DNA from 4 places in the Bacillus cereus group sp. BfR-BA-01383 genome. Region 3 is predicted to be linked to each of the others. Evidence: riboswitches for the same ligand, from Rfam matches in the RefSeq annotation. Region 3 holds a riboswitch; each other region holds the start of a gene.

Region 1 (6,347 bases), on a different contig from region 3:
CCTACCAAACATAATCATAATAAATGCAAAAATTAGACCACCTGGTTCAAAATGTCCAAGTACCATATCAAGAAAAAGACCGAATCCAAATATGATGAGGAGCATCCCCATTAATTGTGTTTTTGAAAATTGCTTCTTCATTTCAGCTCCCCCCTTCTAATTACATATACATAGAAGAAAAGGCATTGCTTTCCAACACCTTTTCTTCTATCACTATATCATACGCCTGTTTTATTATATACTACAATTATTTTGTTAACTCTTTCGTTAACGATACTTCATTTTTCTCTTTCATCTCACGCTCTAGTTTTGCAATTTTCATATCAAATGTATCACGCTCATGCTCTTCATTTATACGAAGCTCTAAATCACGAATATGATCTTCAATTTCTTCGAATCGTAAGAACGGATTATTTTCATCCATTTTATGCATAGCAGTATTCATACGACGGTTTGCATGCGCCATATTTTCACGTGCCATTAATTCCATACGCTTTGCGTTCATTTCTTTTAATTTATTTTTCATTTCTGAAAGACGACGCTCTAACTCATCAATTTGCTCTACAACACCAGCATACATTTCTTCTAAGCGAGTTACTTGCCCTTCATAATACGCTACTTCTTCTAATGCACGTTCATGCAATTGTAGTTCGCCTGCTTCTTGTGCGATGATAGCTTGCTTTGATCTTTTATTAACGAAATAACGTGCTTGCTCAAGCTCACGAGCGAAGTTAGATTTTAATGTTTTATGACGCTGAATTAACTTCTCAATTTTTGTTATTTCACGCTCACTATCGCGTAAATATTGGTTTAACATAGCAATTGGATTTTTTCTTTCTTTCTCATCTAACACATTATGAAAATCAGCTAAAATTGCATCGCGTACACGTCCGAATAAAGATTGTTTCATTATAATCTTCCTCTCTTCTACTTTATAATTTGATTTATTTTATATTAGTTTTTCATTAACTTGTTCCACTCATCTTCAAAGTTGCTATATGGTTTAGAACTTTCTGGAGCAGAATCAACAACTACATTTTTTTCTTTTTTCCACTCACGGTATCCGTAGTATAAAACTACTAGTGCTGCGATACCGATTAATGCTGGGGAATGAGAAAGTGCAATGGACAAACCGATTAAACCAACAATACCCCAAGCTAACTTTCCAAAGAATGATTTAGCTCGCACAAATGATTTATAGCTCCAGTACACAACTCCTGCTCCAATTGCGAATCCTACAATACCAGCAAGACTACCAAGAGCAATTAAAGCCAAAATACCGGCCGCGATAAACGCTAGAAATTGTTTCATCTTGTGCTCGCCTCCCTTCGATTTGATACTCTTATCTTAACTATTTTTTCATTTTTCCATAACGAGCTTAAGAACCGTTTTCGCCTCAGACTTAAGACTGAGTTGAATTCAGCCTTTTGTAAAAACACAGGTGATTTACTCTTTTATCGCACATAAAAAGCCGTACAGAGAATGTTCTCTGTACGGCTTGGCTTCTGTTACTACTAATAAAATTCAATTTAATTATGCTATTTTATGATACTCTTTCTTTTCTCCTACTTTAGAAAACCTCGGGAAACCAATTAATATAGAAATGATTCCACATACTCCAACTAAAATTGGATAAAATGCATATGGCAACAATTCAATCGGAGATAACGCTGCAAATCCTGCCGCAGTTAACATTTGAGCACCATACGGGATTAACCCTTGCACACAACATGAGAAAAGATCTAATACACTCGCTGATTTACGGGGATCAATTTCATATTGATCCGCAATATTTTTCGCAAGTGGACCTGTAAAAATGATCGAAATTGTATTGTTTGCTGTACACATATTCGTCATGCTCACTAATCCGGCAATACCAAACTCCGCTCCCTTTTTCGAACGAATATTACGCGTTAAAAGATTCATTAAATATTGAATACCGCCATTATATTGGATCAATTCAACCATACCACCAATTAAAATAGCAAGTAGCACCAACTCCATCATACCGCCCATTCCAGTCGTTACACTTTTAAAGAAACTCTCTAACGTATAACTTCCATCTATAAGACCGATTACACCAGATAATACAGTTCCACCAGTTAATACAATGAGTACATTCCAACCAAGCAGTGCTGTAATAAGTACTCCTGCATACGGTAAAATCTTTATCCAATCGAATGTATGGGCTTTAATTTCTGTGTCACTTCCTATAGTAAGTATTACTAATAGTACAATTGTAATAATAGCCGCTGGTAATACAATTAAAAAGTTCGTTTTAAATTTATCTTTCATTTCCGTTCCTTGTGAACGAACCGCTGCAATTGTTGTGTCAGAAATAAACGATAGATTATCACCAAACATCGCTCCGCCAACAACCGTCGCCATTGTTAATGCAATTGAGATATCAGTTTGCCCACTAATACCTACAGCAATCGGTGCTAACGCCGCAATTGTTCCCATTGAAGTTCCCATCGCTAATGAAATAAACGCCCCGATAATAAAAATCCCAGCAACGATAAATCCTTGCGGCAAAATAGATAACGCTAAGTTAACAGTTGAATCGACTCCGCCCATCCCTTTTGCTGTTTCAGAGAACGCCCCTGCGAGTACAAAAATCAGAACCATAATCATAATATCAGGGTTTCCTGCCCCTTTAGCAAATCGTTCTACTTTCACATTAAAGCTTTCTTTACGATTCATCGCTAAAGCGATTCCTACAGCAATTGAAATCGCTACAAGTATCGGCAATTTATAGAAATCACCTGTAATAATTCCAGAACCAATAAATAGTGCCAAAAATATTCCAAGCGGTAATAAAGCTAAACCATTTCCTCTCGTTTCTTTCAAAGTACCATCTCTCCCTAGTTTCAACCTTTTTTCTAATGAATAACAAAAGACCTCTTCCAACGAGAAGAGGTCTTATACATCTATAAGAAACACTCTTCTCATCTTTCAAGCACATGCTTGCTGGATTTGGCACAGCACTCTGAAATCGAGTCCGCTGCCGAGGCATCGTAGGGCCAGTCCCTCCGCCTCTCTTTATAAGAAGGTTTCGTATTTATTTTTTAATAATAATTTCTTCCCTAACTTTACTTGCTTACAAAAAAAAAGTCAATTATTTTTTGTATAGATTTTTTTGGTAATTATACAAAAACACGAATACAGCAATCATTTCAACTTTTCAATTTCTTTCTCTAAAATTGAAATCCAATAAAATTCTCTCTTTTTTATTGCCGCTATTATCCATTTTGTTGTATGCCAAGCTAATTCATATTCTTCCTTTGTAACATCACCCATCTTATATGCATCCTCTAACTCATCTTCATCCAATATATATATTTCACCGTTTGGTAACACTACTACATCTAAATATAAATCATCAAAATAAGGTAAACCTCGTTCGTCTATTTCATATTGTTTCGTTACGTCAATATAATATTGCACTAATTTTTTTCTATCATCTAGCATAGCTGTTATCGCAAAGTTCTTCCCCGTTATAAAATATTGCATCCATGTATACCCATCATCTGCAATACAAAGTTCTTTACCATTGTATTCTTTATAACTAGGCTCTCTCACTTTTTTTATATCCAATACCCCTAACATACCTGCTTCAACTTGCTTGACTATATAATTCTTCTCTATTAGTCGCTTCCACGAAGAACCGTCACCATATTTACGTTTCATTACGTCCGCTCCTCTTCTATATATAGAAAAGCCCCCACATATTATGTGAGAGCTTGTTCATATTATAATTAAGCCGCTTGACCCTTTTCAGATATCTCTTTTAAATAAGCTTGTCCTTTTTCAGCGTCATATTGACCTTCCCACTTAGACATAACTACAGCTGCTAAAGAGTTACCTACAACGTTAACCGCTGTACGAGCCATATCTAAAATACGGTCAATACCAGCGATGAATGCTAAACCTTCAGCTGGGATACCTACTGTACCAAGTGTCGCTAATAGTACAACGAATGATACGCCCGGTACACCCGCGATACCTTTTGATGTAACCATTAATACAAGTAATAATGTAATCTGTTCCGTAATGGACAAATCAATACCGTACATTTGCGCTAAGAAAATTGCTGCAATTGCTTGATATAAAGTTGATCCATCTAAGTTAAATGAATAACCTGTCGGAATAACGAAAGATGTAATTGCTTTCGGGCAACCGAATTTTTCCATTTTCTCCATGATTTTCGGTAAAACTGTTTCTGAACTTGCTGTAGAATACGCTAAGATCAGCTCGTCTTTTAAAATCTTAAAGAATTGGAAAATGTTAATTCCAAATATTTTCGCTGTAAGTCCTAACACGACCACAACGAAGAAGATCATTGCTCCGTATACTACAATGAGTAATTTCCCTAATGGAATTAATGAAGAAAGGCCAAATGTAGAAACTGTAACACCAATTAATGCGAATACACCAAATGGTGCAAATTTCATAACTTGGTTCGTAACGTAAAACATGGCGTCTGCTACACCTTGGAAAAATTGCAGAACTGGTTTACCACGCTCACCAATCGCTGCTACACCTAAACCAAATAGTACAGAGAAGAAGATAATAGCAAGCATATCACCTTCAGCTAATGATTTCATAATGTTCGTAGGAACAATATTTACAAATGTATCCGCAAACGAATGACTTTGTACTTGCTCTGTTGTTTCTGCATATTTAGAAATATCCGTTTTTGTTAATTTATCCATATCGACGCCGGTTCCTGGCTGGAAAATATTCGCTACCAATAGACCAACAACAATCGCAATCGTTGTAATAATCTCGAAGTAAAGAATTGTTTTTCCGCCTAATCGACCTAACTTTTTAATATCACCAACACCAGCAACCCCAACAACAATACTTGCTACAACAATCGGTACAACGATCATTTTAATTAATCGGATGAAAATATCACCAATTGGTTGTAAGTACTTCGCAACTGCTGGATTGTCAAAGAAAATCGCACCAACTGCAATACCAAGCACAAGTCCTATTAAAATTTGCCATGCAAGTCCTATTCTTTTCATACTTGTTGTAACCCCCCTCGATGTGTCACTCTATCTATCTCTCATTCTATCTATATCTATAAAACTAAGAAATTAAGAGTATTACATATTATTCGACAATTCACTACATTTTGTCCCTGTTAAAAATCATAAATCAAAAATTAAAATCTGACAACAAAATAACTTTGCCCGAACGCAAATAATTTTCTTGACAAAAACAAACCTCATGTCAGAAAACCTCACATGAGATCGATTCCTCACTAGTGATTTATAGGTTTTTAAAGTGATGTTTCCCCCTCCAAAAACTCCATCATTTTCCATGTTTTTCTAAAAAAACAAATAGAAATCTACACCTTTTTTATACATTCAAGCATTTTAATTTTATGACGAACAATACGAAAAAATACTAAATTCCGACAAAACTTAGCAATTTTATAAAATTTTCTTTACATTATGATTACAACGATAGACACCCTTCTTCTTATGATATATAACATTCATAGGGAAAGGAGCCAGACAACAATGAAAAAGAGATTTGCAGCATTTAGTGTTTTAGCAGCAGGAACGATTTTTGTTTCTCCATTACTTTCACCTGTATACGCTGAAACAAATCAAGATAAATTATCTAATATACAATCAGAATTAGATGGCAAACAAAATGACTTACAAAATAAATCAGCTGAGAAAGAACAAATAGAAAAAGAAATTCAAGAATTACAAAAGAAAATCGACGAATTAACTACTTCTATTAATAAAAACGAAGCTGAATTAAATGATACCAAAAAAGAAATTACCAAAACACAACAAGTAATTGCTGACAAAAAGAAACATATAGAGCAATTACAAACAAACATAGATACGCGTCAGGAAATTATTAAACAACGGTTACAATCTATGCAAGAAAAACCTCGTACAAATATGATTACAGAGGTATTAACAACTTCTACAAACATTGCTGATCTTGTTGATAATATGTACTCCGTAAGTTTAATATTAAACAACGATACAGATATTGTGAAAAAACAAACAACTGATCAAGATGCTGTAACGACAGAAAAAGAAGCTGTTGAGAAAAAAGAGCAACAACTGAAAGAATCTGAGCAAAAATTAGTACAAAAACAGCAAGAATTACAAAATAACCAACAGCAGCAACAAACTTTTATTAGCGATCTACATACAAAAGTAGCAAAAGTAGATTCAGAGATTGAAGGATTAGAAGAGTCAAAAGGTATTTTAGAAAATCAGCGTCAAGCTGTTCAAAAAGCAATTGAAGAAGAAAAACGTGCAGAAGATGCTCGGAAAGCTGAAGCAGCTCGTAAGGCAGAAGAAGCACGC
Region 2 (6,347 bases), on a different contig from region 3:
GCTTCGTAAAATAAATCAGCATTGTTATCTTTTGCTACCGCTAAGAGTTCCGCTCCGTGTAACGCCATTAAATCTTTATTTGCAGTCACAACGTGCTTCCCGCCTTTTAAAGCTTGTAAAATATATGCTTTTGCATCATCAATACCACCCATAACTTCGATGACAACATCAATATTAGGATTATCTAAAATTTCATTCACATTTTGTGTTAATAGAGTAGAAGGCACTTCGACCTCCCTCTCTTTCTCAATGTTTTGCACTAACACTTTCGTTACCTTTACTGGGCATCCAACTTGGTGTATAAGTCGTTCTTGATGATCTGTAATAATACGAACTACACCACTCCCCACTGTCCCAAGACCTAATAACCCCACTTGAATTTCTTTCATAATACTGTCCACCCCTCAAAAATTGTGTTTAGATGAAATTATATGAGTAAAAAATCAGAAAAACAATGTATTTCGAACATTCGGGAAAATAAAGGGTAATCTTTACAAAGAAAACGTTGCCACGTGTTACACAATCATTATTTACAATACATAAGGGGTTTCTTGATACACGTAATAATTCAACCAATTAGAGAATAGTAAATTCCCATGACTCCTCCACCTAACAAGCGGCTTCTCATTTGGATTATTATGTTTAAAGTAATTTTTAGGCACATCAATATTTAACCCTTTTTGGCGGTCCCGTTCATATTCTTGCTTTAACGTATCACAACTATATTCACTATGTCCGAGTGCGAAAACTTGCCTTCCTTCTTGCCCGATAACAAGATGAACACCCGCTTCTTCAGAATTAGCTAATAACGTTAATTCTTTCACTTTTTCAATATCGCTCTCTCGCACTTCTGTATGACGAGAATGCGGAGCAAAAAATAACTCATCAAACCCTTGTAATAGTTTCACATGTTGCTCGCGAACCTCATGTTCAAATACACCGAACATTTTTTCCGCAAGAGGATACTTCGGCACACCATAGTGATAATACAAACCTGCTTGTGCCCCCCAGCAAATATGAAGCGTAGATGTTACATTTGTTTTTGAATACTCCATAATACGTCCAAGCTCTTCCCAATAATCTACTTCTTCGAAAGAAAGAGTTTCAACTGGTGCTCCTGTAATAATGAGTCCATCAAATTTTTCATTCTCAATATCACGGAATGTTTTATAGAAGCTCGTTAAATGGTCCTGCGCTACATTGCGGGACAGATGCGATTCCATATGAAGTAAATGAACATCTAATTGCAACGGTGTATTTCCAATTAAACGAAGTAATTGCGCCTCTGTTTCTTGCTTTGTAGGCATTAAATTTAATATAGCAATTTTCAAAGCACGAATATCTTGTGTTGCTGCTCGCTCCTTCGTCATTACAAAAATATTTTCCTTCTGTAATACTTTGCGAGCTGGTAAATCTTTATCAATTATGATCGGCATGTTGTTTGCCTCCGACTAGCGCAGCTTCTAAATCTGCAATAATATCAGAAACATCTTCTATACCAACCGATAAACGGATTAAATCAGATGTAACACCAGCTAAACGCTGATCTTCTGCGCTTAATTGTCTGTGCGTCGTACTAGCAGGGTGTATAACACAAGTTCTCGCATCAGCTACATGCGTTACGAGCGTCGCTAGTTTCACATTTGCAATAAATTCTTTTGCTGCTTCTAATCCGCCCTTAATACCAAATGTTAAAACGCCACTAGCACCTTTCTTCAAATACTTTTGTGCTAACGAGTAATTTTCATTACTATCTAATCCCGGATAATTCACCCATTCAATACGATCATGATTAGCAAGCCACTTAGCAACTGCGAGAGCATTTTCGCTATGACGCTCCATTCGTAAATGCAGTGTTTCTAAACCAATGTTGCTAATATAGGCATTGAATGGGCTCATACAGTTTCCGTAGTCTCTTAATAATTGAACGCGCGCTTTCACAATATAAGCTGCCGCTCCAAAATTTTGAACATAGCTCACACCATGATAACTCGGATCAGGTTCGACAAGCTCAGGGTATTTTCCATTTGTCCAATCGAAATTCCCTCCGTCTATTACAATGCCGCCTAGAGAACTTGCATGACCATCAATATATTTCGTTGTGGAATGGACAATGATATTTGCCCCATGTTCAAATGCCTGGCATAAATAAGGCGTCGCTAATGTATTATCAACGATAAAAGGTACTTCTAATTCTTTTGCTGCAGCTGAAAGTTCTTTGAAATTCAAAACGTTCATTGCCGGATTTCCTAACGATTCTGCATAAACGAGTTTCGTCTTATCGTTAGCAAGTACCGCAATTTCATCTGCCGTTAAATTAGGATTAAAGAACGTAACATCAATACCAAGCTTACGTAAGCTTACTCCAAATAAATTAAACGTTCCCCCGTAAACAGTTGAAGAACAAAGAAGATGATCTCCACTACTACAAATATTTAAAACTGCGAGCATAATAGCTGCTTGCCCTGAAGCCGTTGCAACAGCTCCTACACCGCCTTCTAAATCTGATAACTTTTGTTCAAATGCAGCTAGTGTGGGATTCCCAATACGTGTATAAATATAGCCCTCTGCCTCTAAGTTAAATAATGCTGCTAAATCATCCGACGTATCGTATTTATACGTTGTACTTTGATAAAGCGGTAGAACGCGTGGCTCACCATTCTTTGGCGTATAGCCACCTTGCACACAAATTGTTCCCTTTCCCCATGATTCTCCCATCTCTCATTCTCCTTTCTTTTTATGCAAAATAAAAAACTGCTCCTTTCCTAAATAAGAAAGAAGCAGTTTGAAAACACGCTCTAAAATCTCTTTCTTATCTCTCAGGGCTATTACCTGCAGGATTTGGCACAATTCCGTTATTCGGCTGTTGCCAAGGTTTCATCGGGCCTGTCCCTCCACCTTTTCTTGATAAGACTATGCAATTACCGTTGATTTTATAGCAATAATTTCCTAATGTCAAACGGTTTTTCTGAATGTTCTAAAATAAATGTCAACAGTTTCATATAAAGCAACAAAAGAAGTATATTCCATATTTATTCAAAAAAGACCTTTAAAAAATTCCAATCAATATATAGAATTAAATAAGTGGTTTAACTTATAGGACCCAAGCTCTAATGAAATCCCAATATATATGTTGAATAAGCCAACCTCTCACAAAGATACTATATATATTCCATTCATTTCACACTAGCATATATAATCCTTTCTCTATTACAACTTACATAACGGAGGTATAACATGACAAATACAAAGGACATGCACTATATACTCGCTCTATATGGCATTCTTTTAGGCTCTATAGTAGGGGCTACGGTTTGGTTATTTTTAGTTACGCTAAATATCGGAATCCACTTTATTTGGGGATATTTACCTAACGTTTTCTCTTCTCCCCCTTATTACACTCTTTGTGTAACAATCATCGGCGGTATCCTCGTTGGTTTAACACAAAAATACTTCGGTACATATCCACGTCTTATGCCAGAAGTAATGGGTGAATATAAAAAAACAGGCAGAATTGAATACCGTTTTGTACATAAAGCTACTTTAACTGCGCTTATTGTTTTAATATTTGGAGCTAGTCTAGGCCCAGAGGCCGCACTTGTTGGAATTATCGGCGGACTTTGTACATGGGTAGGAGATCGCTTTAACTTCGCTTTAAAGGGAATGAACGAACTAACAGAAGTTGGAATTGGTGCTACTTTAAGCGTCATTTTTAACGCTCCATTATTCGGTTATTTAGCTCCGAATGAAAATGAGGGTGAACAAATTAATGGGTTTTCTAAAAGAAAAAAAGCAGTTGTATATTTAACTACTACTTTTGCTGGTTTTTCCGTTTATTTATTGCTTAGTAAACTCGATAATCGTGGATCCTTTATTGTTGATTTTGGGGAAGGATCCCTTTCAATCAATGAATGGATCGCCTTTCTCCCTCTTACTTGCATCGGTGCTCTCGTTGGTTTCTTGTATTTCAAAGTAGAATTTACATTAGAGAAAATCATCCATCCTTTCCGCGAATACAAACTAACACTTGGAATTATAGGTGGTATTTTATTAGGAATTGCGGGGACTTTTCTCCCATACACATTATTTTCTGGGGAACATCAATTAAAAGATTTAGTCGTTGAATGGAGCCATTTATCTTTTTGGGTATTACTTCTTTCAGGAGTCTTAAAATTATGTATTACTGCCGTTTGTTTAAATACAGGTTGGCGCGGCGGACATATTTTCCCAATTATATTTTCTGGGTCAAGTATCGGATTCGCGATGGCTTCCATTCTTCCTATAGATCCAATAGCATCTGTGGCCATCGTAACGACAGCAATCTCAAGCTATGCATTAAGAAAACCGATAGCTATAACATTATTATTACTTATGTTTTTCCCGCTTAATTTACTATTGCCGATGCTCGGAGCAGCAGCTATCGGTAATGCATTTCCGCTTCCTAAACATAACGAAACTACAAATTAATAAAAAAACAGCATTAACATAAACGTTAATGCTGTTTTTTTTGAGTGACGATTATAATTTTAATTAAAATTTGCTTGCTACTTTAGCAGCTTCTTCAAGACCTGCTGCAATAATTTCTTCTGCTTTGTCTGGGAATTGGTTATGACCTTCAATAACGATTGTTTCCATGTTTGTTGCACCGAAGAAGCCCATCATACTTGCTACATATTTAACAGCCATTTCAACTTCTGCGGCTGGACCTTCAGAATATACGCCACCGCGTGCATTTAATAATGCAATTTTCTTATCTCCGATTAGACCAACTGGACCTTCTGGCGTATATTTAAACGTTTTACCAGCACGGTTTAAATAATCAATATACGTGTGTAGTACTGCTGGAATCGTTAAGTTCCATAATGGGAAACCAAAAACAACTTTATCAGCTTCTAGGAATTGATTTAAATACTTATCAGCAACTGCTACTGCTTTTGCTTCTTCTTCTGTTAAATCAAATCCTTTACCTGCCTTGAATGTACCGTTAATCATGTCTACGCCTACGTATGGTAATTCTTCTTTATATAAATCAAGTTCTACTACTGTATCATTTGGATGTGCTTCTTTGTAATTTGCTAAAAATGCCTCGTATAATTTCACACTTACTGCTTGTTCCGCTGGGCGGTTGTTCGCTTTTACGAATAAAACTGTTGCCATTATTTCTTCCTCCTACTACTCTCTCTTACATTGTTATATATTACTTACAAAAAAGGATTACTCCCTTGTAATTGTTGTTGCTTACAAATACATTTTATCTTGATATCAAAGTAATTTCGTCCTCACATAGACGTATTTTTCCATAAAAAAAGTCCACCTTCTAAAGGCGAACTAGGTCTTACGACTTTCGTCTTATACAATCCCATTCTTCACTGCATATAATGCTGCTTGTGTGCGATCGGATAAGTTTAATTTACTCAAAATACTGCTTACATGCGCTTTAACCGTTTTTTCTGTAATAACTAACACAGAAGCGATTTCTTTATTGCTCATTCCCTTTGCTAACAGCTGTAACACTTCGTTTTCTCTTGCCGTTAATACATCTACATGAATGAGATTTTCCGCTTCTTTCTCTTCCTCCGGTAATGTTTGAGAAAGAAGTGCATTTGCTATATCAGGATGTAATTGAATATTACCTTTGTACGCGCTTCGAATAGCTTCAACAAGTTGATCTGGTTCTACATCTTTTAAAATATAACCACTTGCTCCGGCCTTCAATGCCGGCAGTACATGTGCTTGATCAGAAAAGCTAGTTAATACTATCACTTTCACATTCGGATATTCTTTTTTTATACACGCTGTTGCCTCAACGCCATCCATTTCGGGCATATATAAATCCATTAGTACAACATCAGGATTTGTTTCTCCCACTTTCACTAACGCTTCTTTTCCATTATTTGCTTCTCCGACTAACTCTAGATCTTCCTGTGTACTTAAGAAAAATGCTAATCCTTTTAAAACAACTGTATGATCATCAACTAACAATACTTTTATTTTCACAAACTTCCCTCATTTTCACATCATAATGGCACATTTACTTGTATACTCGTTCGTTTTTTTTCACTTACAATTTTAATTGTTCCACCAATCAATTCTACCCTTTCACGCATCGTTGTCATGCCAAGTGACTTCTTCTCTTTTATGTCTTTTTCTCTAAACCCATTGCCTTGATCTACTATTTCTAACGATACATGTTTCTCAGTCACTTTAAAATAAATCGTCGCTTCTTTTATACCCGCATGCTTACTTACATTGTTTAGCGCTTCTTGCCCAATACGCCATAATGTTTCTTCTACCACACGTGGTAAATCACGAACACCTGTAACTTGTTCCCTAATTTTCAATCCTAA
Region 3 (6,347 bases):
GCTTTCATTTATATTCCTTCCGCAAAGCGGATGAGGTTAAATTTGCCGTGCGCAAATACATACATTTTTATAATCATCAAAGATTTCAAAAGAAATTAAATAACCTGAGTCCGTATAAATATAGAACTCAGGTTGCTTAGCTGCGCTTTTTAAATCCTGTCTACTTGACAGGGGTCACTGCACTGGTGAGATGCCTTCTTTTTAATCTTTCTTCAATCTTCGTGCAACACCATTCCCTAAAGACTGCAACCCTTGAACGAGAACAATTAAAATAAAGACGGTTGCATACATTACTTCCGGTTCGTAGCGTAAATGTCCGAAGCGATATGCTAAGTCTCCTAGCCCGCCAGCACCTACAAGACCAGCCATTGCTGTTGCACCGATTAGGCCAATGGTTGCGATTGTTAATCCAAGTACAAGAGATGGACGGGCTTCTTTAACCATGACGTGCCAAATGATTTTAATAGTAGAAACGCCCATTGCTTGATAGGCTTCAATGACGCCGCGATCCACTTCTAATAAAGCCGTTTCCATTAAACGTGCAATGTAAGGGGCTGTGAATACGACAAGTGGTACGATAACACCTTGCACACCAATGGATGTTCCCATTAGAAATTTTGTAAAAGGCAAGATGAAAAATAATAGAATGATAAATGGAAGAGAGCGAATGACATTGATAACTGTATTAAGAATAGGATAGACAATTTTATTTTCGTGCTGTCCACCAGGTCTCGTTAAAACAAGTGTGACACCAAGAGGTAATGCGATAAGGATAGAGATAATTAGTGAAATAGATGTCATTTGAAATGTTTGAATTGTTGCTTCCCATATGACGTTACCCCATTCATCCAAAAAGGACTTGTTTCCCATAATCCGTTCTACCTCCTTCTATGATGATACCTTGCTCTTGTAAAAATGATAAAGCACGGTGTACTTCGTTTTCTTCCCCTTGCATATGAACGACAAGTTTCCCATATGCCTCATGTTTTAACTGTGTAATATTACCAGATAAAATATTCGGATATACTTGGAAACGTTTTGTAGCGACAGCTAATGCTGGTTCTCCTGAAGAATTTCCTATAAAAGAAAGTGTTACAATTTCACCAGTAGTTTGCAGTTCTTTTTGTACTTCTTCTGGGATTTTCGCTGCAAATGCGCTATTTACAAATTTCTTCGTCGTTACATGTTGCGGGTTTGTGAAAATATCTTTCACAGTCCCGCTTTCGACTATAGCCCCTTGTTCCATAACGGCAACGCGGTCACATATACGCTGGATGACATTCATTTCATGTGTAATGAGTAAAATCGTAATTCCAATTTCTTCGTTGATCTTTAATAGTAAGTCAAGAATAGAATCGGTTGTTTCTGGGTCTAAAGCGCTTGTTGCTTCATCGCTTAATAAAACTTCAGGTTCATGTGATAGTGCACGTGCAATGGCAACACGCTGTTTTTGACCGCCAGAAAGTTCACTTGGATATGCATCTTTACGGTTAAAAAGATCGACAATGCGTAAATACTTTTCTACCCTTTTTTCAATTTCTGCTTTTGGAATGCCAGCAAGGCGTAAAGGTAATGCAATATTTTCATAGACGGTAACAGTTTTAAGTAAATTGAACCCTTGAAAAATCATTCCGATTTTTTGTCGCGCTTTTGCTAGTTCTTTTGTCGATAGTGTTGTTAAGTCTTGATTGTTTACAATGATAGTTCCTGTCGTTGGTTTTTCTAATAAATTTACACAGCGAATTAATGTACTTTTACCAGCGCCGCTATATCCGATGATTCCAAATACTTCGCCCTTTGCCACTTTAAGAGAAGTTGATTTAAGAGCTTCGACATACCCTTTTTTTGTTGAAAATACTTTGGAAATATTTTTTAATTCAATCATTATCGTCAGCTCCTACCAAGACGGTAAAACAGAACCATCAAATTTTTTCTCAATAAATTCTTTTACTTCTTTAGATTGATAAGCTTTCTTTAATTTGTTTACGACAGCATCATCTTTATTTTCTGTACGAACAACAACCCAGTTCACATATGGTGAATCTTTTCCTTCTCGGAAAATAGAGTCTTTCGCTGGACTTAATTTTGCACCTAATGCGAAGTTCGTGTTAATTGCAGCTGCTTTTACTTCACTTAGCTGTGTTGGTAATTGAGCGGCCTCTAATTCAACAATCTTTAAGTTTTTTGGATTTTCAATTACATCTTTTGCAGTCGCTTTTTCTGTAGCCTTTGGATCAACCTTTAAAACTCCTGCTTTTTCAAATAGCTTTAAAGCTCGAAGTTCATTTGTTGGGTCATTTGGGACAGCAATTGCATCACCCTCTTTTAAGTCTTTTACATCTTTTATGTCTTTAGAATATACGCCCATAGGGAATGTTACTGTTGAAAATACTTCAGTTAATTTCATGTTTCGTTCGGCTTTAAATACGTCTAAATAAGATTTAGTTTGATAGCTATTTACATCAAGGCTTTTTTCATCTAAAGATACGTTCGGTGCTACATAATCATTAAATACTTTTACATCAATTTCGAGCCCATCTTTTGCTGCAACTTCTTTCACCTTTTCAAAAATTTGTTCATGCGGCCCACCTGTTACACCAACGGTAATCTTTTTCTCATCTAATGCTTTTACCTCTTTATCAGAATTAGCACCACATGCACCTAACAATAATACAGCTCCACTTACAATACTTAATAATACCTTTTTCATCTATAATTCCCCCTTAATATACGTTCCAAAATAAAAAGCACCTCTCCAAAATAAGAGAGGTGCCGAATAGACGAAATAGGTTCCTCTCTTATCTTCCAAAACGAAAATCGTTCTGCAGGAATTAGCACCTTAGCTTATACGTTATAAGCTCGGTTGCCGGGCATCATAGGGCCAGTCCCTCCGCCACTCTTGATAAGAGTATGTGTATGTAGTTTTTAAATATGGTACTAATAGTAAATCTTACAAAAAGAATTGTCAATGATATTTTCTGAAAATATTTTATTTTAAGGTAATAGAAACGTTCCCTTTTTTATGCCCTTTTTCTATATATATATGGGCTTCGGGAATTTCTTCTAAACGGTAAGTTCTATCAATAACCGGCTTTAGATCTTCTGTTTCAGTTAATTTTTTTAGTAGAATCATATCCTCTTTACTTACTTTTGCCATCATTCCATTAACAGATACATATTTGCTAGTAGGCGTTAATACTTTTTGGCAAAGGGATTTTTTAATTTTTCCAACTGCATCAAATATAATATCGTAGCGTTCATCTCGCTTTGTAAAATCTTCTTTCGTATAATCAATTACTTTATCAGCCCCTAAAGATTGCACTAGTTCAAAATTTGAATTACTACAAACAGCTGTAACGGTCGCTCCGAAATATTTAGCAAGTTGTACGGCAGCCGTTCCTACTGATCCAGAGGCACCGTATATCAGCACTTGTTGCCCCTTTTTTATAAGGCCCTTTCTCAGGAAGTGCAATGCTGAAGTTCCGCCAAAAGGAATAACTGCAGCTTCTTCATACGTCACATTGGTAGGTTTTAATGCTATTAATCCACTTTCATGCACGCATGTGTATTCGGCATAACCACCAAGGTTTAGTTCTGTTAATGCAAAAATTGGGTCTCCTTTTTTAAATTGAGTTACATCTGTTCCTATTTCTTCGATTTCCCCGGATAATTCTACGCCGAGTATAGGTTTTCTCGGTTTTCTGAAACCTAATATGATCCGCATAGGAACCCAAAATAAGAGGGGGCTATTAAAGCCACGTATTCTACAATCTCCAGTCGTTACACTGGTTGCGTGAATTTTAACTAATACTTCATTCTTTTTAGGTTTAGGCTTTTCTATATTTTGAAGCTGGAGAACATTAGGTGGTCCATACTTTGTGCAAATAATAGCTTTCATAATGACCTCCTGAAATTAGTTGTTTTTCTTTACATCATATTTAAGTGTTTCTTGAAACATGTTGTTATGAGAGGAATAAAGTTTGAGCCCATACAATTGCCAGCAGCAAAGTGATAGTCTTGATGAGGGAGGGACCTGAAATAAGTGAGCTCTCTCTTTTTTGTTAGTACTTTCTTCTTAGGAAAATAGGTACAATATGAAGAGGAAGAACGTTAGAAGAGGAGAGTGTCATTTGAAAAAAAGAAAGATAGTAGTTGTCATTATAGCGTATACGGTGTTGTTAACAGCGTCTATACATACGTATAAAAAACAACTCGATCATCCTATTATGAGTGATGTAGGTAAATTGCTTCCGACAAAAATAAAACGTGTTGAAAGTGCTACGGATGAGCACTCGTTAATAAAATTAGTGCAAGATGCAAAAGTTTCAGGAGAGAAAATTTCCATTGCAGGTATGCAACATAGCCAAGGCGGACAGACGTATTATCCGAACGGTACGATGCTTGATATGAAAGGATATAACGAAATATTAGAGTTTGATCCAGAGAAAAAGAGGATTAGGGTACAAAGCGGTGTTACATGGAATGATATTCAAAAGAAAATAAATCCATATGGCCTTGCGGTTCAGGTAATGCAGTCTCAAAATATTTTTACTGTTGGTGGTTCATTAAGTGTAAATGTACATGGACGTGATATTCGTCATGAAGCATTGATTGACACAGTCGAATCATTTCGACTATTAATGGCAGATGGCAGTGTACGTAATGTAAGTAGAGAAGAGAATGCTGATTTATTTCCCTATGTCATCGGCGGTTATGGGCTATTTGGTGTCATTTTAGATGTGACGCTGAAGTTAACAGATGATGAATTATATGAAATGCATACGAAAATGCTAGATTATAAAGAATATACGACGTATTTCAAAGAGAAGGTAAGAAAAGATGAAAATGTTCGTATGCATTTAGCACGTATTTCGGTCGCTCCAAATTCATTTTTAAGAGAAATGTATGTGACGGATTATACATTAGCGCAAAATCAAAATATAAGGGAAGAGTACAGTGAATTAAAAGAAGAAAATATTATAGCAGCACCGAAATTTTTGCTTGGGTTATCACGTTATAGTGATTGGGGAAAGAATACATTTTGGGATATACAAAGAAGTTATTTTGAACGTACAGACGGACAGTTTGAGACGCGAAATAATGTTATGAGGTCAGATAGTGCCTTTATGGAATATGAAAATCCGAACCTGACAGAAGTGTTACAAGAATACTTTGTGCCCATCGATTCTTTTACGGAATACATAGATGATTTACGTAACGCGTTAAACGAAGAAGAACTGAACTTGCTCAATATTACGATTCGTTACGTGGAAAGGAATGAAAATGCAGTTTTATCCTATGCGAAAGATGATATGTTTGCGTTAGTTCTTTTAATTAATCAAGGGCGCTCTGAAGATGAGATAAAGAAAACAGAAGGTATCACTCGGAAGATGATCGATGTTACTTTAAAATATAACGGTAGTTACTATTTGCCATATTATTCTTATCCAACGAAAGAGCAGTTAAGGAGGGCATATCCTCGTATAGAAGAATTTCTTCAGAAGAAGAAGGAAGTAGATCCAGAAGAGAGATTTGTGAATTTATTTTATAGGGAGTATAAGAAATGACATATAGAAGATTTGTAGCGTCACAAAGTATCATTATGATGGCTGGAAGTATGGTATTTCCTTTTTACATTCTATTGCTCCGGAATGTTGGAAATAGTTTTTCACAGTTTGGTTGGGCATATGGCTTATTTGCTTTAACTTCAGCACTTGTATATCCGCTAGTAGGAAAGATGTCTGATAGAGTAGGAGATAGAACATTATTAATAATATATGCTTGGTCCATGGCGATATTAATGCTGTGTTTTCCGATTGCCACAGAAGTTTGGCATGTATACATTCTTCAAATTGTAATGGGAATTTTAGGCGCTGTGCAGCGTAACACTGAGAAAACGTCTTTAGCACGAAAGGTGATGCAGGAAAAGGCAGGATATGAGATTGGAAAATACCATGTGTGGACATCGATTGGAGGAGCAGTAGCAATTATTGCAACGGGGTATTTAGTAGATTTCTTTACAATTGGTACGATTTTTTATATTGCATCAATCTTATATGTAGTGAGCGGAGTTGTATTAAGTAGTAAAAAAGTGTGATCATTCCCATTTTTACCTGAATACCCTTTATTTGTTATACTGAAAGGGAAAATAAACGAAAAGGGGACATTGCCTTTGATGAAATTTTTAGTTTTAGCTATTCTCACTTTGTTTTTGATTCCATGGACAAGAAGCGGTAGGAAACTTCGAACGGTGGATAAGAAAGGAGATGAGAGAATTGTAAAGGGTAAGAAATCATCTATTTTAGTTATTCCTATTTTATTTTGGATTGGTATTGCAATCTATGAAT
Region 4 (6,347 bases), on a different contig from region 3:
TGCTTTGCAATTCTAGCAATCTCAAACATTTCTTCTGCATGTAAACGCCCTACCGGTACATTAAAACCTACATATTTTAATCCTTCTTGTTTTTGATCTTGGACGCCATAAAAGTATCCTGCATTCCATCCTTTGAGTGCACTTTCTCCTTTACTTTGTAAAGGTCCTGTATACTCTAGTAGTTTCTCTTTAAATTTCTCAGCGCCCCAGTCAGCAACAAGAAATTTCAAACGTGCTAAGTGGCGTTTTTCACGATATCCAAAATCACGGAATATAGTAGCAATTGCAATCGATACTGCCTTCACTTCTTCTGGTAAAACGAATACATCTAATTCTTCCGCTAAGTACGGACGAGCTGATAAGCCTCCGCCTACTTTTATATGAAAACCAACTTTTTTCTCACCATCTATTTCTTTCGTAGCAGGTGTAAATGCAACACAGTTAATCTCTGCATTTGCAGAATTGTAAATGTTAGAACTAATGGACATTTTAAATTTACGTGGTAAGTTAGAAAACTCTTCATTATGTTGAAAGTAGTCATATACCTCTTTCACAATATGCGTTGTATCAAACAGTTCATTTGCATCAATTCCAGCAAGCGGATTCCCTGTAATATTACGTGTAATATCACCACACGCCCCTGCTGAAGATAATCCAACCCTCGCTAATCTTTTAAAAATATCTGGAATTTGCCCAATTTCTAACCAATGAAACTGAATCGCCTGCCTTGTCGTAATATCGATTACATCACGTCCATAGTCCTCAGCGATAGAAGCAAGAACTTCTGCCTGTGCATTTGTAATAATCCCAGAAGGAATATTAACACGCATCATAAAATATCCAGCTTCTTTCGGACGTTGTAAATACAATCCCGCCCACTTAAAGGAATCCCACTCCTCTTTCGGAATAGATTCAAATCCATTCTCCGCATAGTAAGGAATATCATTAAAAATTTCTAATCCATCTTTTTGTAATTTATTTTTCTCAGTCTGATTTAATTTTTCATTGTTAGCCCATACTTTTTCATAACTCATTTTTAAATCCCCCTATATAAAACTACGCTCTTGTAGGTACTTCACGATTTGTTCTGCACATTCTTCAATAGAATACTTGTGCGTTTCTACAATTAATTCTGCTTGTTTCGGCTCTTCATACGGTGAATCAACACCAGTAAATTCTTTAATATCACCTTGCCTTGCTTTTTTGTATAGCCCTTTTGGATCACGTTTTTCACACTCTTCAATTGGACATTTCACAAACACTTCTATAAATTCATCTGCAGCTAATAGATCTCTAACTTGTTTTCGATCTACTCGAAATGGCGAAATGAACGCCGTAAGGACAACAGTTCCTTGATCTACAAATAGCTTCGACACTTCGCCAATACGCCTTATATTTTCCATGCGATCACTTTCTGAAAAACCTAAGTCTTTATTTAAACCGTGGCGAATGTTATCCCCATCTAATACATAGTTTCCGATATTCTTTTCAAATAGTTTCCGAGCGACCACATTCGCTACGGTAGATTTACCTGAAGCCGATAAACCAGTAAACCAAACTACAAAACTATGATGCCCATTCTTCACTCTTCTCTCATCTTTTGAAATAGAAGCTGTATGCCAAGTAATATTCGTATCCATCTCATTCTCTCCCTATTCTGTTACTACTTCTTTTATTAACCCTTTAATTAACACATCTACTACTTCTTTACGACTAAATGTACTTGGCGGAATCTCACCATTTCTTAACATCTCTCTTACTTTCGTACCCGATAAAATGACATGATCCTCTTTTCCGTGCGGACATGTTTTCGTTGAAGCCATAGCTTCACATTTCGTGCAGTAAAAACTATGTTCAAAGAATAGCGGTGTAATCCCTAACTCTTCTACTGTAAAATTCGTAAAGATGTCTTGTGCTTCATACGTTCCGTAATAGTCTCCTACCCCAGCATGATCACGTCCTACAATAAAATGTGTACAACCGAAATTTTTTCTTACTAGCGCATGAAATATCGCTTCACGTGGCCCGGCATAGCGCATTGCTGCGGGAAATACCCCTAAAAAAACGCGATTTGCCGGATAATAATTTTGCAGTAATACTTCATAACTTTCCATCCTTACATCAGCTGGAATATCATCTGATTTCGTTTCGCCAACGAGCGGATTTAAAAAGAGACCATCTACAATTTCAAGAGCCGACTTTTGAATGTATTCATGAGCTCGATGCACTGGGTTTCTTGTTTGGAATCCCACTACTGTTTTCCAGCCACGTTTTTTAAATTCTTCCCTCGTTTCAATTGGATCTAAGTGATAAGACGGAAATTGATTATTTTCAAGGCGCTTTATAAGAGTAATAGCCCCTCCAACGTAAACGTTCGGTCGCTCATATAATTTTTTCACTCCTGGATGAGCCTCATCCGTCGTTTTGTATACGAGTAACGCTTCTTTTTCTTTATCCGGTACAAAAATATCTTCGATTTGAATGACACCATATATATTTCCATCGTTAACAAGCTTTACTTCCTCTCCAACTTCCAGCCTCTCTGCTACATCTTCTGTTATCGGCAATGTAATTGGTATACTCCATATGCTCCCATTTGCTAAACGAAGGGTTTCTACGACCGAATCATAATCATTCTTTCCTAAAAACCCTGTAAGTGGGCTATATCCACCTGTCGCTAACAGCTCTAAATCACTTAACGCAATTTTGTCTAATTTAATTTCTTTTTCAATTTGTGATACGTCGTATGTCTCATCTATACGGTTTACTAATTCGTTTCTTGTACTCATTTTCTATATCCTCTCTTAGCTTTATTTTTCAATTTATCTTATTGATAATGAAGACCACATTCTGTTTTCACTTTGCCAGCCCATCTACCATCTCTTGAATCGCCACCATCTACAGGTAACGTACACTTCTCACACCCAATACTTGGATACCCAACATCATGCAGTGGATTATATGGCAAACTGTGTTTGTATACATATCGCCAAACTTCTTTCCAAGTCCAATGAATGAGCGGACAAATTTTAATAGATTGAAAACGATGATCTTGATTTATAAAGTTTGTATGTTTGCGAGTTTCTGATTGTTCCCTTCTTAATCCTGATATCCAAGCTTTTTCATGTGCTAGTGATTTTTCTAACGGTAAAATTTTTCTAATCTTACAGCAAAGGTTCGGATTACTTTCCCACAATTTTTCTCCATGAAGCTTCGCCTGTTCTTCAAGTGTAATTTCTGGCTGTTTTTCTATAATATTTAATGAAGGAAATCGTTCCTTCACCTTTTGAATTAATTCATACGTTTCTTGAAAATGAACATTTGTATCCAAAAATACAACTTTAGCAGATGGATTTACTTGGTTTATAAGATGTAGTAACACCATACCCTCCACTCCAAAGCTACATGCGTATACGATTTCACCTTTATATTCTTTATAAGCCCAACTTAATACTGATAACGCGCCTTTCGTTTCATCTTCTTCTGAAAATGAAACGCTATTTTCTTCCCACGTTTCATACGTCAACATGTTTTTTCCCCCTGTAAAAGCAAAAAGACGGTTTTAATCTAATAAAATAGATTAAAACCGCCTCTAGTTTTTCTAGTCAGCGCTTTTTACTTTAAACGTACTTTTTCACTTTTCTCTAATTGAATTACTTTTCCATCTTGCACAACAATTGTAATTGAACCATATTTCATATCAGCAAGCATCGCTTGAATCTTCTCAGACACTTCATCAAAATGCTCCCGTACGCTCACGCGAACAGCCCCCCTTTTATTCATAAAAAAAATCTTTCCCATTTCGAAAAGACTGTTCGGTAATATATTTTACCTTATCTTTCAAAATGGATTCCATTTTGCTGGATTTAGCACCTTGCTTTCTATAAGCAGGTTGCCGAGCTTCGTCGGGCCAGTTCCCTCCGCTTCTCTTGATAAGCTTTGTATTTGTATTTTATCACAATTCAGATTTTTTTCAATCCTAGTTTTCCGATATATTTAATTATTTTTCTTTTTTAAAAGGAGTTGCCTTTACTAGACAACTCCTTCTTTCTCATTCACACCAGCTCTTTAATACGTATGCGATCGTTCCCGATAATATTTTCATATGTTTCACGCTCTACAACAATTTGTGATGTCCCACCTTTTGCAAAGACGACAGCTGGTCTCCGAATACGATTATAATTATTCGCCATTGAATACCCATATGCCCCCGTGCAAGAAATTGCTAGTAAATCAGAAGAAGCGACTTTCGGTAGATGAATATCCCAAATCAGCATATCTCCACTCTCACAGCATTTCCCAGCAACCGAAACGAGTTCCTCATTCGCATCATTCCCTCGATTCGCTAACATTGCTTCATAACGAGCGTTATATAAGGCAGGTCTTAAATTATCCGTCATTCCACCATCTACTGAAACATATTTTCTTATGCCAGGAATATCTTTCACCGCTCCGACTGTATAAAGTGTCGTTCCAGCATCACCTACAATACTACGTCCTGGTTCAACCCATATTTCTGGCAATGGATAGTTACATACTGTAAATTGTTCTCTCACTGCACTTGTTACAGCTCGCACATATGTCTCAAGTGTTAATGGCGTATCCGAATCTGTGTAGCGTATTCCGAATCCTCCGCCCACATTCAACACTTTTACTACATAATTTGTTTGCTCTCTCACTTCTTCTAAAAATTGGCGAAGAACTTCAATTGCTCGAACAAATCCAGCCGTTTCAAATATTTGTGATCCGATGTGCGAGTGAATTCCTAGCACATTATAATTTGATTTTTGCAAAGCAAGCTCAATTGCTTGCATCGCTTGACCATTTGAAACACCAAATCCAAATTTCGAATCCTCTTGACCTGTTGTTATATATTCGTGTGTATGTGCCTCTACTCCTGGCGTTACACGGATTAGTATGTTCACAAATTTTCCATGTTGCACTGCTAAGTCATGCAAAATTTCTAATTCTAAGAAATTATCTACTACAAAACAACCAATATTCGCCTGAAGAGCCATAATCATTTCTTCTTCTGTTTTATTATTTCCGTGAAAATGAATGCGCGATGCCGGAAATCCTGCTTGAAGCGCAGTATATAATTCTCCTCCAGAAACAACATCTAAAGACATATTTTCTTCACGAGCTACTCGGCACATCTCCATGCACAAGAACGCCTTGCTAGCATATGCTACTTGATAAGAGAAACCACTTTCTTTAAAAGCACGATGAAACGCACGACATTTCCTACGAATAGACTCTTCATCGTACACATAAAGTGGTGTTCCGTATTGTTTTGCTAGCTGCGTCGTATCGCACCCTCCAATTTCTAAGTGTCCTTGCCCATTGATTCGGCTTGTGCCGTGTAAATACATTTGAATTCCTCCCTTATTTCCTCTAAAACTCATAACCCCAATCTTCTATTCATTGCAGCACGCTTTTAGATAGACAAAAAACGCGCGGAACAATGTTCACACGCGTTTCTTATTAGGAAAAATATATATTGAAAAAATAAACGAGTTGTTATCTTCTCAAAATAAGAAACCGCATCAACATCTCCAAATAGCTCTCCATAAAATAAATCTTATGACAGTACTACATTTATTCAATGTAGTCCCAATATATGAATAAGGTGGTCATTCTTATATTTCGGCAATAGTCCCTTTCAACCTATGATCACAGATTCCACTAAATCTCCCATAGTTTACTCTTTCCTATCGCGGCCTCTACCTTTGAGAGTAGATGAGGTAAGTCTATTTAATTTTCAAACATCTAATTGTTGCTATTAACAATACCAAAGGACCATTTTATTTGTCAAACAATTTTTTATATTGGTTTTTTACAGTTTAGTTTCGTATCATTTGGTAAGCGCTTTACAGATATTTTTGTAATAGTCCATTCTCCTTCTTCATTGTTAAATGTCATACTTATCTTCTCAAACGGAGGAAGTACTTTACCACCTATTCCTGATTCATATTTCGTTATTTCAATTACTGCTTGAAATAAATATGTACCGCTATAAAGTTTTTTTAAACTAATAATTTTAGAACAATCAAACGGTTTTAATTTTCCATATTGTTTCTCAATCGCTTCATTTATTTTTGGAAATAACACAGAATAAAGAGCATCTTCCATGAGCGGTGCATCATATTGTGCTACTGATACACTCGGTGAAACAAAAAGCACAAAACTAATGCATACTATAAGATATAATAATTTTCGCATCATAACCTCCGTACCATTACGCGATACTTTCTATGTTTAACGAATGATAATAATCGCACATAGAAATTCCATTTTATTGTCTCCCACTTCGCTTTTTCTACTCAATTGTTGCAAAAAAAGCCCAC

Evidence for each region. Region 3 has a riboswitch for S-adenosylmethionine ahead of MR065_RS26085 (MetQ/NlpA family ABC transporter substrate-binding protein). Riboswitches for the same ligand answer to the same signal wherever they lie in the genome.
Region 1: linked by a shared signal. The riboswitch ahead of MR065_RS13590 (Na+/H+ antiporter NhaC family protein) and the one ahead of MR065_RS26085 (MetQ/NlpA family ABC transporter substrate-binding protein) in region 3 are both predicted to bind S-adenosylmethionine.
Region 2: linked by a shared signal. The riboswitch ahead of MR065_RS22000 (bifunctional O-acetylhomoserine aminocarboxypropyltransferase/cysteine synthase) and the one ahead of MR065_RS26085 (MetQ/NlpA family ABC transporter substrate-binding protein) in region 3 are both predicted to bind S-adenosylmethionine.
Region 4: linked by a shared signal. The riboswitch ahead of MR065_RS13520 (YezD family protein) and the one ahead of MR065_RS26085 (MetQ/NlpA family ABC transporter substrate-binding protein) in region 3 are both predicted to bind S-adenosylmethionine.

The regions. Positions count from the first base shown of each region.
Region 1 covers NZ_JAKUFP010000012.1:37,367-43,713, reverse strand. Annotated here, with positions in the region: gene liaF (cell wall-active antibiotics response protein LiaF) at 1-141, opposite strand, end outside; gene MR065_RS13600 (PspA/IM30 family protein) at 248-910, opposite strand; gene MR065_RS13595 (lmo0954 family membrane protein) at 955-1,311, opposite strand; gene MR065_RS13590 (Na+/H+ antiporter NhaC family protein) at 1,534-2,850, opposite strand; SAM riboswitch class I at 2,946-3,051, opposite strand; gene MR065_RS13585 (ribonuclease FAU-1 family protein) at 3,172-3,690, opposite strand; gene gltP (glutamate/aspartate:proton symporter GltP) at 3,759-5,033, opposite strand; gene MR065_RS13575 (murein hydrolase activator EnvC family protein) at 5,535-6,347, shown strand, end outside.
Region 2 covers NZ_JAKUFP010000032.1:42,752-49,098, forward strand. Annotated here, with positions in the region: gene MR065_RS21990 (homoserine dehydrogenase) at 1-389, opposite strand, end outside; gene metA (homoserine O-acetyltransferase MetA) at 531-1,436, opposite strand; gene MR065_RS22000 (bifunctional O-acetylhomoserine aminocarboxypropyltransferase/cysteine synthase) at 1,420-2,718, opposite strand; SAM riboswitch class I at 2,810-2,914, opposite strand; gene MR065_RS22005 (chloride channel protein) at 3,238-4,467, shown strand; gene MR065_RS22010 (FMN-dependent NADH-azoreductase) at 4,531-5,157, opposite strand; gene MR065_RS22015 (response regulator) at 5,350-5,997, opposite strand; gene MR065_RS22020 (GAF domain-containing sensor histidine kinase) at 6,018-6,347, opposite strand, start outside.
Region 3 covers NZ_JAKUFP010000060.1:6,703-13,049, reverse strand. Annotated here, with positions in the region: partial or broken gene MR065_RS27855 (IS3 family transposase) at 1-140, shown strand, start outside; gene MR065_RS26095 (methionine ABC transporter permease) at 202-870, opposite strand; gene MR065_RS26090 (methionine ABC transporter ATP-binding protein) at 845-1,885, opposite strand; gene MR065_RS26085 (MetQ/NlpA family ABC transporter substrate-binding protein) at 1,898-2,710, opposite strand; SAM riboswitch class I at 2,796-2,909, opposite strand; gene MR065_RS26080 (NAD(P)-dependent alcohol dehydrogenase) at 2,990-3,898, opposite strand; gene MR065_RS26075 (FAD-binding oxidoreductase) at 4,131-5,567, shown strand; gene MR065_RS26070 (MFS transporter) at 5,564-6,097, shown strand; gene MR065_RS26065 (DUF3981 domain-containing protein) at 6,176-6,347, shown strand, end outside.
Region 4 covers NZ_JAKUFP010000012.1:25,492-31,838, reverse strand. Annotated here, with positions in the region: gene MR065_RS13540 (nitrite/sulfite reductase) at 1-1,034, opposite strand, end outside; gene cysC (adenylyl-sulfate kinase) at 1,047-1,640, opposite strand; gene sat (sulfate adenylyltransferase) at 1,653-2,789, opposite strand; gene MR065_RS13525 (phosphoadenylyl-sulfate reductase) at 2,828-3,529, opposite strand; gene MR065_RS13520 (YezD family protein) at 3,616-3,759, opposite strand; SAM riboswitch class I at 3,831-3,939, opposite strand; gene lysA (diaminopimelate decarboxylase) at 4,056-5,372, opposite strand; lysine riboswitch at 5,553-5,734, opposite strand; gene MR065_RS13510 (DUF3888 domain-containing protein) at 5,824-6,222, opposite strand.